4 regions of the Streptomyces albidicamelliae genome follow, and region 1 is predicted to be linked to each of the others. Evidence: riboswitches for the same ligand, from Rfam matches in the RefSeq annotation. Region 1 holds a riboswitch; each other region holds the start of a gene.
The links. Region 1 has a riboswitch for cobalamin ahead of N8I86_RS10310 (cobalamin biosynthesis protein). Riboswitches for the same ligand answer to the same signal wherever they lie in the genome.

Region 1 (3,562 bases):
CGCGCGTGCCCGGGACCACCACGAGGTCGGCGTCCGCCAGCTCCTCCGGGCGGTCCACGAACCGCACCACGACACCCGGTTCGGCGGCGAGCGCGTCCACGTCGGTGAAGTTGGACATCAGCGGGATCGCGCACACGGCGACCCGCAGCACGTCCTCACCGACCGGGGGCGCGACGGCGGACTCCCGGACCGTGCCGCGCAGCGACACGCGCAGTCCGTCCTCCTCGTCGATGCCGAGGCCGTGCCGGAACGGCAGGACGCCGTAGGTGTGCCGCCCGGTCAGGCCGTGCAGCATGTCCAACCCCGGCTCCAGCAGGCTGACATCGCCCCGGAACTTGTTCACCAGGAACCCGGCGACCAGCTGCTGGTCCTCGGGGGAGAGCAGGGCGACCGTGCCGAAGAAGGAGGCGAAGACGCCCCCGCGGTCGATGTCCCCCACCACCAGCACCGGCAGCCCGGCGCCCCGCGCGACGCCCATGTTGACGATGTCGGTCCGCCGCAGGTTGATCTCGGCCGGGCTTCCCGCCCCCTCACAGATCACCGCGTCATACGTGCCCCGCAACTCGGCCAGGCAGTCCAGCACCGTGCCCAGCAGCCGCTGCTGGCGCCCGCCGTGGTACCCGCGCGCGCTCATCTCGCCCACCGGCCGGCCCAGCAGCACCACCTGGCTGCTCTGCTCGCCGCCCGGCTTCAGCAGCACCGGGTTCATCTGCGCGGTCGGCTCGATCCGGCACGCCTGCGCCTGCATGGCCTGCGCCCGCCCGATCTCCGCACCCTCCCGGGTCACGAAGGAGTTGAGGGACATGTTCTGCGCCTTGAACGGCGCGACCTTCACCCCCTGGCGCACCAGCCACCGGCAGATCCCGGCCGTCACGACGCTCTTGCCGGCGTCGGAGGTGGTGCCGGCGACGAGGAGACCCCCGTTCACTTCCCACGTCCCTTCACGAGTCGGCGCGCGGCGACGGTGACGCCGAGCGCGAGCAGGCCGACGCGGCGGGAGAGCCGTACGGCCCGGTCGATGTCGGTGGCCCGGACGGCGCGCCCGGTCCGGCCGTTGAGCACCGGGCGGTGCTCGACCCGGCCGCCGTAGGACAGCGTCCCGCCCAGGCGGACTCCGAGGGCGCCCGCGAACGAGGCCTCCACGGGCCCGGCGTTGGGGCTCGGGTGCCGGTGCGCGTCGGCCTTCCAGGCACGCAGGGCACCGCGCGGATCGGGGCCGGCCGCGGCGGCGAGTACGGCGGTCAGCCGGGCCCCGGGCCAGCCGGCGAGGTCGTCCAGGCGGGCGGAGGCCCAGCCGTAGCGCCGGAACCGGGGCGACCGGTGACCCACCATCGCGTCCAGGGTGTTGACCGCCCGGAAGCCGAGCAGCCCCGGCACTCCGGCGACGGCACCCCACACCAGGGCGCCCACCACGGCGTCGGACGTGTTCTCGGCGACCGACTCGACCACGGCCCGGGCGATCCCGTCGGCGTCCAGCGCCTGCGGGTCCCGGCCGCACAGATGAGGCAGCCGCGCGCGGGCCGCGTCGACGTCCCCGGTCTCCAGGGCGTGCCCGATGGCCCGGGCCTCCCGGGCGAGCGAAGTCCCGCCGACGACCGACCAGGTGGCGGCGGCGGTCAGCGCGGCCGCGGCGGCGGGGGAGGGGCGTACGGCGCGTGTGGCCAGCGCGCCCAGGGCCACGGCGCCACCGGCGCACACGGCGGTGTGCAGCGTCCCCCAGCCGCGGTGGTCGTGCCACAGCGCGCTCTCCACGGCCCCGGCCGCCCGTCCGAACGCGGCGACGGGATGCCCGCGGCGGGGATCGCCGAGGAGCAGGTCACCGAGAAGGCCGGCGGCGGCGCCGTACGCGTAGGAGCGATCGGCACCCATCGGCTCAGCCGGCCGTGGGCACAGGGGCGGGCCTGGTACTGGTCCTCGATCGGCAGCCGAGCATGGCGATACGTGTCCTCACTCAGGGTGTCCGCGCCCTGGTTCGACTGATCCGGCGGTGAGAGTTCCTGGCTCCCGGGGGTTCTTCCCCGGTCACAGTGGCGGGACCGCGCCGGATTCGCACCGGCTTCCTCTCTTGCCGCCGTACATGGCCTGGGCAGTCCACCACGCGCCCGGAAGGGCCGTCAACTTGCCTTTGACCTGCGTGGGGAGAGTGTGCCGATCCCCACATCGTGGGGCGGGCGAGCATGCCGGAGGCTCCCCTCCCGGGCGGGGAGGGGAGCCTCTGCGGTGCTCGTTCGCGTCCGCCGTGCGGCGGACGCCGGGTCAGGCCTTGGCGACGATGAGATACATGCCGTACGCCACCGCGGCCGCGCAGGCGGCGAAGCAGACGTACGCGCCGGTGACGGCGAGGGCGGCGGAGTCGCCCTGGGCCGCGGCCTGTTCGCGCCGGGCCAGGCCCTTGATACCGAGGGTGAACAGGGCCACCAGGCCCACCGTGACCACGAGGCTGACGCCGAAGACGGAGCCGAGGGCCGCCCAGTCGATCTTCATGGGGATGCTTCCTTCAGTAACCGGGGTGCCGGGGTCAGACGGTGGCGGCCGGCGGCGTAGCCGGGGCGGCGGAGGCGGGGTCGGCGACCCGGCCCGGGCCGGTGGACTGGTGCGGGAAGGCGACGGCCGGGTCCTCGGCGACCGTGCCGGCGGGCGGCGGGATCACGGCGGCGATGGCGGTGGTCACCACGCCGGCCGGCTCCTCGGTCTCGGCGACGACGTTGGTGTGGTCGACGACCTCGCGGCGGGAGAGCTTCCAGATCGCGGCGCTGGCGGAGACCAGGAAGACCGCGACGACGGCGGTGCCCCAGTCACCCAGGTCAGTGACGGACTCGGCGCCCGCGCCGACCAGCGCGGCGGCCGGCAGGGTCAGCGCCCAGGCGACGAACATCCGGGTCGCGGTGGACCAGCGGACCACACCGCCCTTGCGGCCCAGACCCGCGCCCATCACCGAGCCGGAGACGACGTGGGTGGTGGAGAGGGAGAAACCGAGGTGCGAGGAGGCCAGGATGGCGGTCGCGGCGCTGGTCTGGGCGGCGAAGCCCTGGCGCGGCTCCAGGTCGGTCAGGCCCTTGCCCATGGTGCGGATGATGCGCCAGCCGCCGATGTAGGTGCCGAGCGCGATGGCCAGACCCGCGGAGAGGATGACCCAGGTGGGAGGGTTGGAGCCGGGGGAGATGGCACCGCCCGCGATCAGCGCGAGGGTGATGATGCCCATCGTCTTCTGGGCGTCGTTGGTGCCGTGGGCGAGGGAGACCAGGCCGGCGGAGGCGATCTGGCCGGCGCGGTAGCCCTTGCGCGTGGCCTCGGCCTCGGCCTTGCCGCCGATGCCGTACGAGAAGCGGGTGGCCAGCATGGCCGCGAGGCCCGCCACGATCGGCGCGGCGACCGCGGGCAGCAGCACCTTGGTCACCAGGACCTCGCCGTGGACCGCGCCGAAGCCGGCCGAGGCGACGGTGGCGCCGATCAGGCCGCCCATCAGGGCGTGCGAGGAACTGGACGGCAGGCCCACCAGCCAGGTCAGCAGATTCCAGAGGATCGCGCCGACCAGGGCGGCGAAGATGACCTCGGGACGGAT
Region 2 (3,562 bases), 3.3 Mb from region 1:
GATGCACTCGTAGACGCCCGCGATGGAGGCGATGGTGGCGGTCGGGGCGATGGCGAGGAGCAGCGAGTTGCGCATGCCGACCGAGGCGATCCGCTCGCGCAGCGCCGCCCAGCGCTCCGGCCAGGCCGGCTCCACACCGTAGTGGTCGGGGTGCAGCACACCGCGGGCGGTACGGGTCTTCTCCCAGGCCGGCAGCGGGCCGTTGCGCTCGGCGAGGTCGGCGGACGCCTCGTAGGCGGCGAGCATGATGCGCTCGGCGATCCGCGTCGACAGGGCCTTCGCCTCGGGCGAGTCGAAGGGCAGCCGCAGCTTGAAGAAGACGTCCTGCAGACCCATCGCGCCGAGGCCCACCGGCCGCCACCTGGCGTTGGAGCGGCCCGCCTGCTCGGTCGGGTAGAAGTTGATGTCCACGACGCGGTCGAGGAAGGTGACGGCGGTGCGGACCGTCTCGTCCAGCCGCTCCCAGTCGATGCCGCCGTCGGCGACGAAGGCGCCCAGGTTGACCGAGCCCAGGTTGCAGACCGCGGTCTCGCCGTCGTCCGTGACCTCCAGGATCTCCGTGCAGAGGTTGGAGGAGTGGACGACGTGGCCCGGCTCGGCCGTCTGGTTGGCGGTGCGGTTGGCCGCGTCCTTGAAGGTCATCCAGCCGTTGCCGGTCTGCGCCAGCGTGCGCATCATGCGGCCGTACAGGTCACGGGCCGGGATGGTCTTCCGGGCCAGCCCGGCGGCCTCGGCCGCGCGGTACGCGGCGTCGAACTCCGCGCCCCACAGGTCCACCAGATCGGGCACGTCCGCCGGGGAGAACAGCGACCACTGCTCGTCGGCGTTGACGCGGCGCATGAACTCGTCCGGGATCCAGTGCGCCAGGTTCAGGTTGTGCGTACGGCGGGCGTCCTCACCGGTGTTGTCCCGCAGCTCCAGGAACTCCTCGATGTCGGAGTGCCAGGTCTCCAGGTACACCGCGGCCGCGCCCTTGCGCCGGCCGCCCTGGTTCACCGCGGCCACCGAGGCGTCCAGGGTCTTCAGGAACGGGACGATGCCGTTGGAGTGCCCGTTGGTGCCGCGGATCAGCGAACCGCGGCTGCGGATCCGGGAGTACGACAGACCGATGCCGCCCGCGTGCTTGGAGAGCCGCGCGACCTGGTGGTACCGGTCGTAGATGGAGTCCAGCTCGTCCAGCGGGGAGTCCAGCAGGTAGCAGGACGACATCTGCGGGTGCCGCGTACCGGAGTTGAACAGGGTGGGGGAGGACGGCAGGTAGTCGAGGCGGCTCATGAGCCCGTAGAGCGCCGCGACCTCGTCCACCGAGCGGACGGTGTCGTCCTCGGCCAGGCCGGCGGCGACCCGCAGCATGAAGTGCTGGGGCGTCTCGACGACCTTGCGGGTGAAGGGGTGCCGCAGCAGGTAGCGGCTGTGCAGGGTGCGCAGGCCGAAGTAGCCGAAGCGGTCGTCGGCGGCCCGGTCGACCAGCGCGTCCAGCCGCTCGGCGTGCACTCGGACGAACTCGGCGGTCCGGTCCGCGATGAGCCCCTCGCGGTGCCCCACGGCCACGGACTCGGTGAACGAGGTGACGCCCTGCGAGGCGGCCTCCTCGCGGATGGCGAGGGTCAGCAGACGGGCGGCCAGCCGGGAGTAGGCGGGGTCCTCGGAGATCAGGCCGGCGGCCGCCTCCGTGGCCAGCTCGCGCAACTCCGCCTCGTCGGCCCGAGCGGACCGGCCGCGCAGCGCGGCGGCGGCGACCCGGCCGGGGTCGGCGTCGGGGAGGTCGGCGGTCAGCTCGGTCAGGGTCCGCAGCAGCGCGGCACCGGGACCGTCGGTCTTCAGCTCGCTGACTGAAGCCGGGTCGGCTGGCGCGATGGTCACGTGGGGCTCTCCCTCGCTCGGCACAGGGCCTGGCGGAGGGCAGGGGGCAGCCACGAGCGCGCACGGCGTCGCGTCCACCGGCCCACTCCGCGAGGCCCGGACGTCTGTGAGCACCCGGACCGGACGGCCGGGCGCGCTGGCGGCAGGTCCTCGGACTGAACAGGCGTGCGGAGACACGCAAGTACACCGTTGCGGGACAGTTCCGGATTCGCACCGGATTCCCCTGCGGCGACAGCGAGCACGAGCATACATCTTGTGCTCGCCCGGCACGCCACCCCCAGATGTTGTGTCGCCGTCGGTTTCAGAGCGTCAACTGGTAGGTGAGAAGAGTGATGTCGCCGGCCTCCGGCCCGGGCGGCTGCGGTGCGCCGGGCGGAAACGGCGACGGGCCGCCGGATCTCCTCCGGCGGCCCGTCGCGCGGCTGCGGCTCAGTGACCGGTGCCCGCCGTCGCCGGCGGCAGCTCCACCTGGACGCCCGGGTCGCCCGCGTCCGCGGTGTAGTCCTCCGGCCGGGTCTGGTCGAGGCCCTCGGGGGCCTTCACGGCCTTCAGGACGAAGGTCAGGACCACGGTGACGACGACGTTCAGGACGAACGCGGTGAGGCCGATGTACCCGATCTCGCCGATACCCGGGATCTCCTTCGCGGAGCCGCCGAAGTGCTTCTGCGTCGGCGAGGCGACCCCGTACGCGGCGACCGTGCCGTACACCATGCCGACCGCCCAGCCGGCCAGCAGCGCCCAGCGGTGGAACCAGCGGGTGAACAGGCCGCCCACCAGGGCCGGGAAGGTCTGCAGGATCCAGATGCCGCCCAGCAGCTGGAAGTTGATGGCGACCGTCTTGTCCATGGTGAGGACGAAGACCAGCGCGCCCACCTTCACCAGCAGCGACACGATCTTGGAGACCTGGGCCTCCTGCCTGGGCGTGGCGTCCGGCTTGATGAAGTCCTTGTAGATGTTGCGGGTGAAGAGGTTGGCCGCCGCGATGGACATGATGGCCGCCGGCACGAGCGCGCCGATGCCGATCGCCGCGAAGGCCACGCCCGCGAACCAGTCCGGGAACATGTCCTCGAACAGCTGCGGGATCGCCAGCTGCCCGTTGGTCACCTTCACCCCGGCCGCGATCGCCATGAAGCCCAGCAGCGCCAGCAGGCCCAGCATGAGCGAGTACAGCGGCAGGATGGTGGTGTTCCGGCGGATCACCTCACGGCTCCTGGACGACAGGGTCGCGGTGATCGAGTGCGGGTACATGAACAGCGCGAGGGCCGAGCCGAGCGCCAGCGTGGCGTAGGTCCACTGGCCCGCCTCGGGCGGGACGAGGGCGCCGCGCGGTTTGCCGGTGGCCGGGTTGACCTGGCTGAACGCGTCGCCCGCCTTGGCGAAGACGTCGTCGAAGCCGCCCAGCTTGATCGGGATGTAGATGATCGCCACCGCGATGACGATGTAGATCAGCGCGTCCTTGACGAACGCGATCAGCGCGGGCGCGCGCAGGCCGGAGGAGTACGTGTAGGCCGCGAGCACACCGAAGGCGATGAGCAGCGGGAGGTCCTTCACGAACCAGTTGGTGTTCTCGCCGCCGCCGACGCCCATCACGTCGAGCACCGCCTGGATGCCCACGAGCTGCAGCGCGATGTACGGCATCGTCGCCAGGATGCCGGTGAGCGCCACCGCCAGCGACAGGCCCTTCGAGCCGAACCGGCCG
Region 3 (3,562 bases), 5.8 Mb from region 1:
ACCAGGGACAGATCCAGGGCGGAACTGCCCTCCACCACCAGGCCGTCGGTGGCGACCCGCTCACCGGGGCGCACGGCGAAGACCTGCCCCACCCGCAGCTGTTCGAGGGGCACGGAACGCTCGCCGTGCCCGTCCCGTACGGACACCTCCTTGGCGGCCAGCTCCGCCAGCGACCGCAGGGCGGCTCCGGTCCCTCGTCCCGCCCGTGCCTCCAGGAACCGTCCGGCGAGCACGAACAGCGGGACGCCGACCGCGGCTTCGAGGTACACGTGCGCGGGGCCTTCCGACGCGGACGGCAGCAGACTGAACGGCATCCGCATCCCCGGGTCGCCCGCTCCCCCGAGGAACAGCGCGTACGCCGACCAGGAGAAGGACGCCACCACACCCAGCGACACGAGGGTGTCCATGGTGGCCGCCGAGTGGCGCAGTCCGCGCACGGCCCGTACGTGGAACGGCCAGGCGCTCCACACCGCGACCGGGGCCGCCAGCACGAAGCACAGCCACTGCCAGTTCCGGAACTGCAGGGAGGGCGCCATCGACAGGACCAGGACGGGAACGGCGAGCAGCGCGGTGACCACGAGCCGCTCGCGCTCCCGCCGCGCGGCGGCCTCGGCGTCCCTCTCGCGGCCGTCGGTCCCTTCGCGCCCGTCCGGTACGGCGGCCTCGGGCAGCGCGGCCTCGTACCCCGCCTGTCCGACCGCCGTGACGAGGTCCTCCGCGGGGACGTCCGCCGGATGGCTGACCCGGGCGCGTCCGGTGGCGAGGTTGACGGTGGCCGTGACCCCGTCGAGTCCGGTCAGCTTCTTCTCCACCCGGCGGACGCACGCGGCACACGTCATGCCGCTGACCGTCAGATCCGTGACCACCAGCGGCGCCGGGATCTCGGCCCCCATCACTCACCGCCGCCGTGCATGCCGGGCATGTCACCCGTGCCGCCCCCGCTGCTTCCGCCGCCTCCGGAGCCGCGCATCCCGGGCGCCACCGGCCCGGTGGCCGATCCCACGGCGTACGACACCGAGAAGACCAGCACCAGCAGCAACAGGAAGCCGCAAAGCTTGGGCGGGGGCAGGAGCGTGCGGGGAACCCCGGCCGCGCGGCGGGAGGGGTGTCGGGACTCGGCCATGCTCGACCTTCCTGGTCGCTCGAACCGTCGTACGGCGCAGCAGGTCGCAGCCGTACCGCTCCAGCAGTCGGACGGATCGGTGGCCGAGTTCCCGCACGGGACGATGGCGTAGGCCACATGGCGTACGCGTGCGGGGCTCGACGTCAGCCGGTGTCCGCGGAGCGGGTGTTCCAGCGTTCCTCGATCCTGGCCAGGCGCCAGTAGGCGATGGCCACCGCCCAGACCACCACGAACAGACCGACGATGACGTAGCCGACGCTGTCCAGGTTCAGTCCCGCTATCCAGCCGGTGACGCCGTCACTCAGGCCGAGCTTGTCGTGCAGGACGCCGACCAGCTCGATGGTGCCGACGAAGAACGCGACGGCGATGGACAGGCCGGTGATCGTGAGGTTGTAGAACACCTTGCGGACGGGGTTGGAGAACGCCCACTGGTAGGCGAAGTTCATGAACGTGCCGTCGAGGGTGTCGAACAGGCTCATGCCCGCGGCGAACAGCAGGGGCAGGCACAGCACCGCGTACCAGGGCAGCCCGGCGGCCGCGCCGTTGCCGGCCAGGGCGAGGAGCAGGACCTCGGTCGTGGTGTCGAAGCCGATCCCGAAGAGGAAGCCGAGGGGGAACATCTGGCCCGGGCGGCGGATGGACCTGGTGAGCCGTCCCAGGACGCGGTTCATGAACCCGCGTGAGTCGAGGTGCGCCTGCAGTTCGGCCTCGTCGTACTGGCCGGCGCGCATGGCCCGGAAGACCCGGAGGATGCCGAACAGCGCCACGAGGTTGAGGGCGGCGATGAGGTACAGGAAGGACCCCGAGACCGTGGTGCCCACGGTGCCCAGGACCTGGTGGGTGCGGGAGCCGTCGTTCATCAGGGTGCCGGCGAGCTTCGCACCGCCGGCGACCAGGGCGGCCATCGCGACCACGACGCTGGAGTGCCCGAGGGCGAACCAGAAGCCCACGGAGACGGGCCGTTTGCCGTCGGCCATCAGCTTGCGGGTGGTGTTGTCGATCGCGGCGATGTGGTCGGCGTCGAAGGCGTGCCGCATGCCGAGCGTGTACGCGGTGACGCCCAGCCCGACCCCGAACGCCTTGGTGCCGACCTCATAGTGACGGGGTATCACCAGCAGGAAGAGGATCCCGAAGGCGACGACGTGCAGTGCCACGATCACGGCCAGGAGTCCCGCGGTGCGGACGGTGTCCTCGCGACGCCAGCGGAAGGACGGTTCGGCGTCGGTTTCGGGCACGCCTTGGGACACGGTCATGCGGTCACGCTCCAGCACCTCGTGGATCAGCTTCGTGATGCCGTGGCCGGTCTCCTGGCTGACGGGTCGACGCGCCCGCCCCTGCCTTCCCGGCCGTGCGGCCAGTGGCATACGTGGGGCGGGAACTCCCCGATCACAGTGGCGAGGGCCGCTCCGGCCTGAGCCCCTGAGGGCTGTCACCGGTCTTCCCGAACACCACGGCCCGTCCACCCTAGAAGGCCGGGGTCGTCAGCTGCAAGATTGCACAACTGCTCAGGTATGGAGGCGAACGCCCGGGGCTGCGATGATGGCGGCATGCATCTCGTCCCCGCGGACCGTTCCGGGCGGCGCACCATCGACGGCCACCGGGTCTGTGACGCCATCGCCGCCGTCGGCGAGCCCGAGCGGGTGCGCACCTGGGCCGACCGCTTCTCCCTGCTCTCCGATCCCGGTCGGCTGTCCCTGCTGCTCGCCGTCCACGAGGCCGGTCCCATCGCCGTCTCCGACCTCGCCGTGGCCACCGGCATGCGCGACACGACCGTCTCGCAGGCACTGCGCCTGCTGCGGGCCGCGGGAGTGGTCGAGGGCCGCAAGGACGGCCGGATCGTGCGCTACCACCTCGTCGACGGCCCGGTGGCCGCGCTGCTGGAGCACTGCAAGTCGGCCGGCACCGGCGACGGCCGCGTACGGCCCCACCGGTCCGAGGAGTAGGGCGTCGTACGCGGCTGCGCACCGGTGACGCGGCGCGGTCGTCGGGATCCCGGCCGGTGCCTGTGCCGGCCGGAGCCCTCAGTCGCGGATGCGGGCGTTGAGCCGGGCGGCCTGCCGCGTCAGGTGGTCGCGTTCCGCCAGGTTGGGAGCCTTGTGAGCCGCTTCGGCGTACAGGCGTGCCGCCGTCACCACGTCCCCGTCGCGCTCGTGCAGGTACGCCGACACGGCCGAGTGGCGGGGCAGCGAGGCGTCCAGCTCCGCCAGCGCGGCGAGCCCGGCCCGCGGGCCGTCCGCCTCGCCGACGGCGACGGCACGGTTGAGCCGGACGACGGGGCTGTCCGTGAGCCGTACCAACTCGTCGTACCACTCGACGATCTGCACCCAGTCCGTGTCCTGCGCACGCTGCGCGTCCGCGTGCAGGGCGGCGACGGCGGCCTGGGCCTGGAACTCGCCCAGCCGGTCCCTCGACAGGGCCGCCTGCAGGATGGTGATGCCC
Region 4 (3,562 bases), 4.9 Mb from region 1:
CTTCTCGGGGCGGGTGTTAGGTTCGCGGCGGACCGCCGGGCCACTCCCGGTACCCGGTGCCGGCCCGCGCACCCGGTGAAGCAGCAGGAGGAACAGGCACGTGACCAGCCGCGTCACCCTCGTCTCGCCCGCGACGAGCCCGTCGATGCGCAGGGCCCGCTTCGACGACGGCGACTCGCTCGACGAGGCCGGGGCGGCCGGCGCCCGCTCCGCCGCCGGGTGCCTGCGCGCTCCCGGCCGGGTGCTGACCTCGCCCAGCGTGCGCTGCCGGGAGACGGCCGGGGCGCTGGGCCTCGTCGGTGCGCGGGACTCCGCGCCGGCGGGTCTGGACGCGGGCCGCTGGCGGGGCCGCACCCTGGAGGAGGTGGGGGCCGCCGAACCGGAGGCCGTGGGCCGCTGGCTCACCGACGCCGGATCCGCGCCCCACGGTGGCGAGTCGGTACGGGAGATGTGCGAACGGGTCGGGCGGTGGCTGGACGCCGTACAGGGGACGGACGGCCGCACCCTCGCCGTGGTCGAGCCGGAGGTCGTACGGGCCGCGGTCGTGCACGTCCTCGGTCTGCCCGCGGACGCCTTCTGGCGGCTGGACGTGCCGCCGTTGACGGCGACGGAACTGAGCGGCCGGGCCGGACGGTGGAATCTGCGGCTCGGCCGGCCGCTGACCGGACAGGACGCGGCCGCCGCCCCCTGAGCCGGGCGGTCGCCGTGGCTCAGGAGGCCGCCTCCGGGACCGTCAGTGCGGGGCGGGAACCGTCCGCCCCGAAGACGCCTTCGCCGGCCGGGGGTTCAGCTGCCGCTCGGCCAACTCGCCGAAGAGCAGGCCGAATGAGGCCCACAGGACGGTCTGGATGGCCAGGGTGGAGAGCCGGAACCGCCACAGCAGGCGGGCCGGGAAGTGCGCGGGCAGTTCGTTGACGGCGGGCAGGAAGGCGTAGGCGAGCCCGATGACCACGACGAAGGCGGCCATCGCGGCGACGGTCGCCCACCAGTTGCCCAGACGGGGCGCGAGACGCTTGCCGAGGATGGTGGCGCCCACCGCGAGGAGCACGCTGAGGGCCATCATCAGGAAGAACAGGGTGGTCCGCTTGCCGATGGTCTCGGGCTGACCGACGGACGGCGGGTTGGCCGGGTACTTCAGGAACGGTACGACGTACACGGCGACCAGCGCGCAGCCGGACAGCAGCAGCGCGGTCGCCCGCGGGCTGAACCGGCCGACACGGCCGAGCGCGAAGGAGTACGCGAGCGCGGCGATGCCGCCGAAGGCGACCCCGTAGACGAGGACACCCGTGGCGAGGCCGGCGGTGGCCTGCAGGGAGCGGGAGACGACTTCCATCTCGTGCTCGTGCGCGTGGGCGTCCTCGAAGGCGATCGCCTGGTCGACGCTCGGCTCACCGAGGAGGTAGGCCACGACGAGGGCGAGCACGCCGGCCACGAGGCCGGCGAGCATGCCCCGCACGAGAAGGTTTCTTACCGTTGCGGAGTTCATGGTGCGCGGAGTCCCTCGCGTCAGTGGCAGGGGAAGCCGAGCAGGTGGCGGGCGTCGTGCACCCACTCGTGGACGTCGGTGCCGTTGAACACGGAGGTGGCGCCCTGTTCGGCGCCGACGAAGTAGAGCAGGACGAGCATCAGGACGCCGAAGAAGACCGCCCAGGGTGCTATCGCCTTCAGCGGCAGCGTGGCGGGAACGGCGGGGGTGGTGGCTGTCGGCTGAGCGACGGTCTGCGCCATGGCAGGACCTCCTCTGGGAGTTCGCGTCCCATCTCGGTGGTGCACAGGACGACGGCCACGGGTCTGACTCGGCGGACCACCCCGAGGGGTGTCCCGCATACAGTGGCGCGACCGTGCCGGATTCCCACCGGCTTCCGTCTCGCCGTCGTCGATATCGGACAGACCGTACCGCGAGACGCGTGCGCGGCCAAGACCGCGTCCACAGTCGTGATCTTCCTCTCGTGACGGTACGTCAGTTCCGGGTCTCAGGGGGAAGCCGTGGGGCGGCCGTTCCGTCCGGCGCGCCTATGGCGCCACGGGGTCGCCGTCTCCCAGTTGCAGCCACCACACGTCGTCGTGGTCGCGGCTGATCCCCAGGGTCTGCCGCCGGCCGTCGCCGAAGCGGAGTTCCACACCGGCCAGGTCCGGTACGGCCGGATCCCGCACGATCGCCTCGGCCGCTCCGCCGGCGTGCGCGCGGTAGCGGTCGACCAGGTCGCGCGCGGCCCGGTCGCGTCCGGTGTACCAGGGGGCGCCCAGGTCGGCCAGGCCGTCGGCGTCACCGGCCCTCAGGCGCTGGACGTACACCTCGAGGAGCAGCCGGGCCTCGTCCGCGACCTCCCCGGCCTCGGGATAGCGGGACTTCTCGGGACGCACGGTGAGGTGCACCGCCGGTCCGCCGCTCAGGGCGTACGGGGCGGGATCGCGGACCAGCCACCAGGTGAGCACCGTCGTCACCAGGACGGCCGGGGCCACGGCCGTCGCCCAGAGGTTTCGTCTTCTCATGCGGTGGATCCATGCCTTACAGGGACCTGACAATACGCAGAGGATATCCACAGGTTCCGGGGCTCCTTCACGCATGGGCGAGGGACTACTCCGGAAGCACGAGCCGGGCCGTCTCCCCCGGCCGGACCCCGACCGCCAGGTCCCGCAGACGGAGGTCGATGGGGCCGCGGCCGGAGGCCGGTACGGCGATCTCCAGCAGGCCGCTGCGCAGGCGCAGGTGGACGCCCCAGTGGCCGTGGTAGCGGATGGCGAAGCCGTAGGAGGAGAGTTCGGGCAGCGGGACGGGGTCGAGGCGCAGGGCGCCGCCCCGGGTCTCCAGGCCGGTCAGCCCGCGCTGGACGAGGTCGAGCGTGCCGGCCATGGCGCCGAGGTGGATGCCCTCCCCGGTGGTGCCGCCCTGGAGGTCGGCGATGTCGCCGCGCAGCGCCTCCTGGACGAAGGCCCAGGCGTCGGTGCGGCGGGCCCGGGCCAGGATCCAGCCGTGGACCAGGCCGCTGAGGGTGGAGCCGTGACTGGTGCGGTGCAGGTAGTGGTCCACGGTCGCGGTCCAGGTCCGCTCGTCCAGCGGGTAGCCCAACCGGTCGAACAGGGAGCGTAGTTCGGGTGGGGCGAAGAGGTAGCCGAGCATCAGCACGTCGGCCTGCTTGGACGCCTTGTACCGGTTGACGGTGTCGCCCTCCGCCTCCAGGATCCGGTCCAGGCGGCGGATGTCGCCGTACCGTTTCCGGTAGCCGTCCCAGTCCAGCTCGGCGAGGCCGGCGTACCCCTCGAACTGGCTGATCACCCCGTCGTGGAAGGGGACGTGCAGGGTGCGCGAGACCTCCTCCCAGCGGGCGGGCTCGTCCTCGGCCAGGCCGACGGCCTCGGTGAGTTCGCGGCGGCGTGGCTCGGGCAGGGCGCGCAGCAGCTCCAGCGCGCGGTCGAGCACCCAGGCGGCGGTGACGTTGGTGTACGCGTTGTCGTCCAGGCCCGGCCGGCTCGCGCCGGGATAGGCGTCGTGGTACTCGTCGGGGCCGACCACGCCACGGATGCGGTACCGGCCGAGGTGGGGGTCGTAGCCGGCGGAGTC

Region 2: linked by a shared signal. The riboswitch ahead of N8I86_RS25215 (ribonucleoside-diphosphate reductase subunit alpha) and the one ahead of N8I86_RS10310 (cobalamin biosynthesis protein) in region 1 are both predicted to bind cobalamin.
Region 3: linked by a shared signal. The riboswitch ahead of N8I86_RS36160 (Nickel transporter NicT) and the one ahead of N8I86_RS10310 (cobalamin biosynthesis protein) in region 1 are both predicted to bind cobalamin.
Region 4: linked by a shared signal. The riboswitch ahead of N8I86_RS32105 (CbtB domain-containing protein) and the one ahead of N8I86_RS10310 (cobalamin biosynthesis protein) in region 1 are both predicted to bind cobalamin.

The regions. Positions count from the first base shown of each region.
Region 1 covers NZ_CP106795.1:2,209,591-2,213,152, reverse strand. The annotation lists gene N8I86_RS10315 (cobyric acid synthase) at 1-928, opposite strand, end outside; gene N8I86_RS10310 (cobalamin biosynthesis protein) at 925-1,869, opposite strand; cobalamin riboswitch at 1,972-2,112, opposite strand; gene N8I86_RS10305 (hypothetical protein) at 2,257-2,484, opposite strand; gene N8I86_RS10300 (inorganic phosphate transporter) at 2,519-3,562, opposite strand, start outside.
Region 2 covers NZ_CP106795.1:5,490,278-5,493,839, forward strand. The annotation lists gene N8I86_RS25215 (ribonucleoside-diphosphate reductase subunit alpha) at 1-1,863, opposite strand, end outside; cobalamin riboswitch at 1,988-2,115, opposite strand; gene mctP (monocarboxylate uptake permease MctP) at 2,293-3,562, opposite strand, start outside.
Region 3 covers NZ_CP106795.1:7,999,791-8,003,352, reverse strand. The annotation lists gene N8I86_RS36170 (heavy metal translocating P-type ATPase) at 1-893, opposite strand, end outside; gene N8I86_RS36165 (hypothetical protein) at 893-1,123, opposite strand; gene N8I86_RS36160 (Nickel transporter NicT) at 1,267-2,376, opposite strand; cobalamin riboswitch at 2,404-2,591, opposite strand; gene N8I86_RS36155 (ArsR/SmtB family transcription factor) at 2,671-3,066, shown strand; gene N8I86_RS36150 (RNA polymerase sigma factor) at 3,145-3,562, opposite strand, start outside.
Region 4 covers NZ_CP106795.1:7,090,966-7,094,527, reverse strand. The annotation lists gene N8I86_RS32115 (histidine phosphatase family protein) at 101-691, shown strand; gene N8I86_RS32110 (CbtA family protein) at 734-1,486, opposite strand; gene N8I86_RS32105 (CbtB domain-containing protein) at 1,507-1,728, opposite strand; cobalamin riboswitch at 1,765-1,908, opposite strand; gene N8I86_RS32100 (hypothetical protein) at 2,014-2,493, opposite strand; gene N8I86_RS32095 (glycoside hydrolase family 65 protein) at 2,579-3,562, opposite strand, start outside.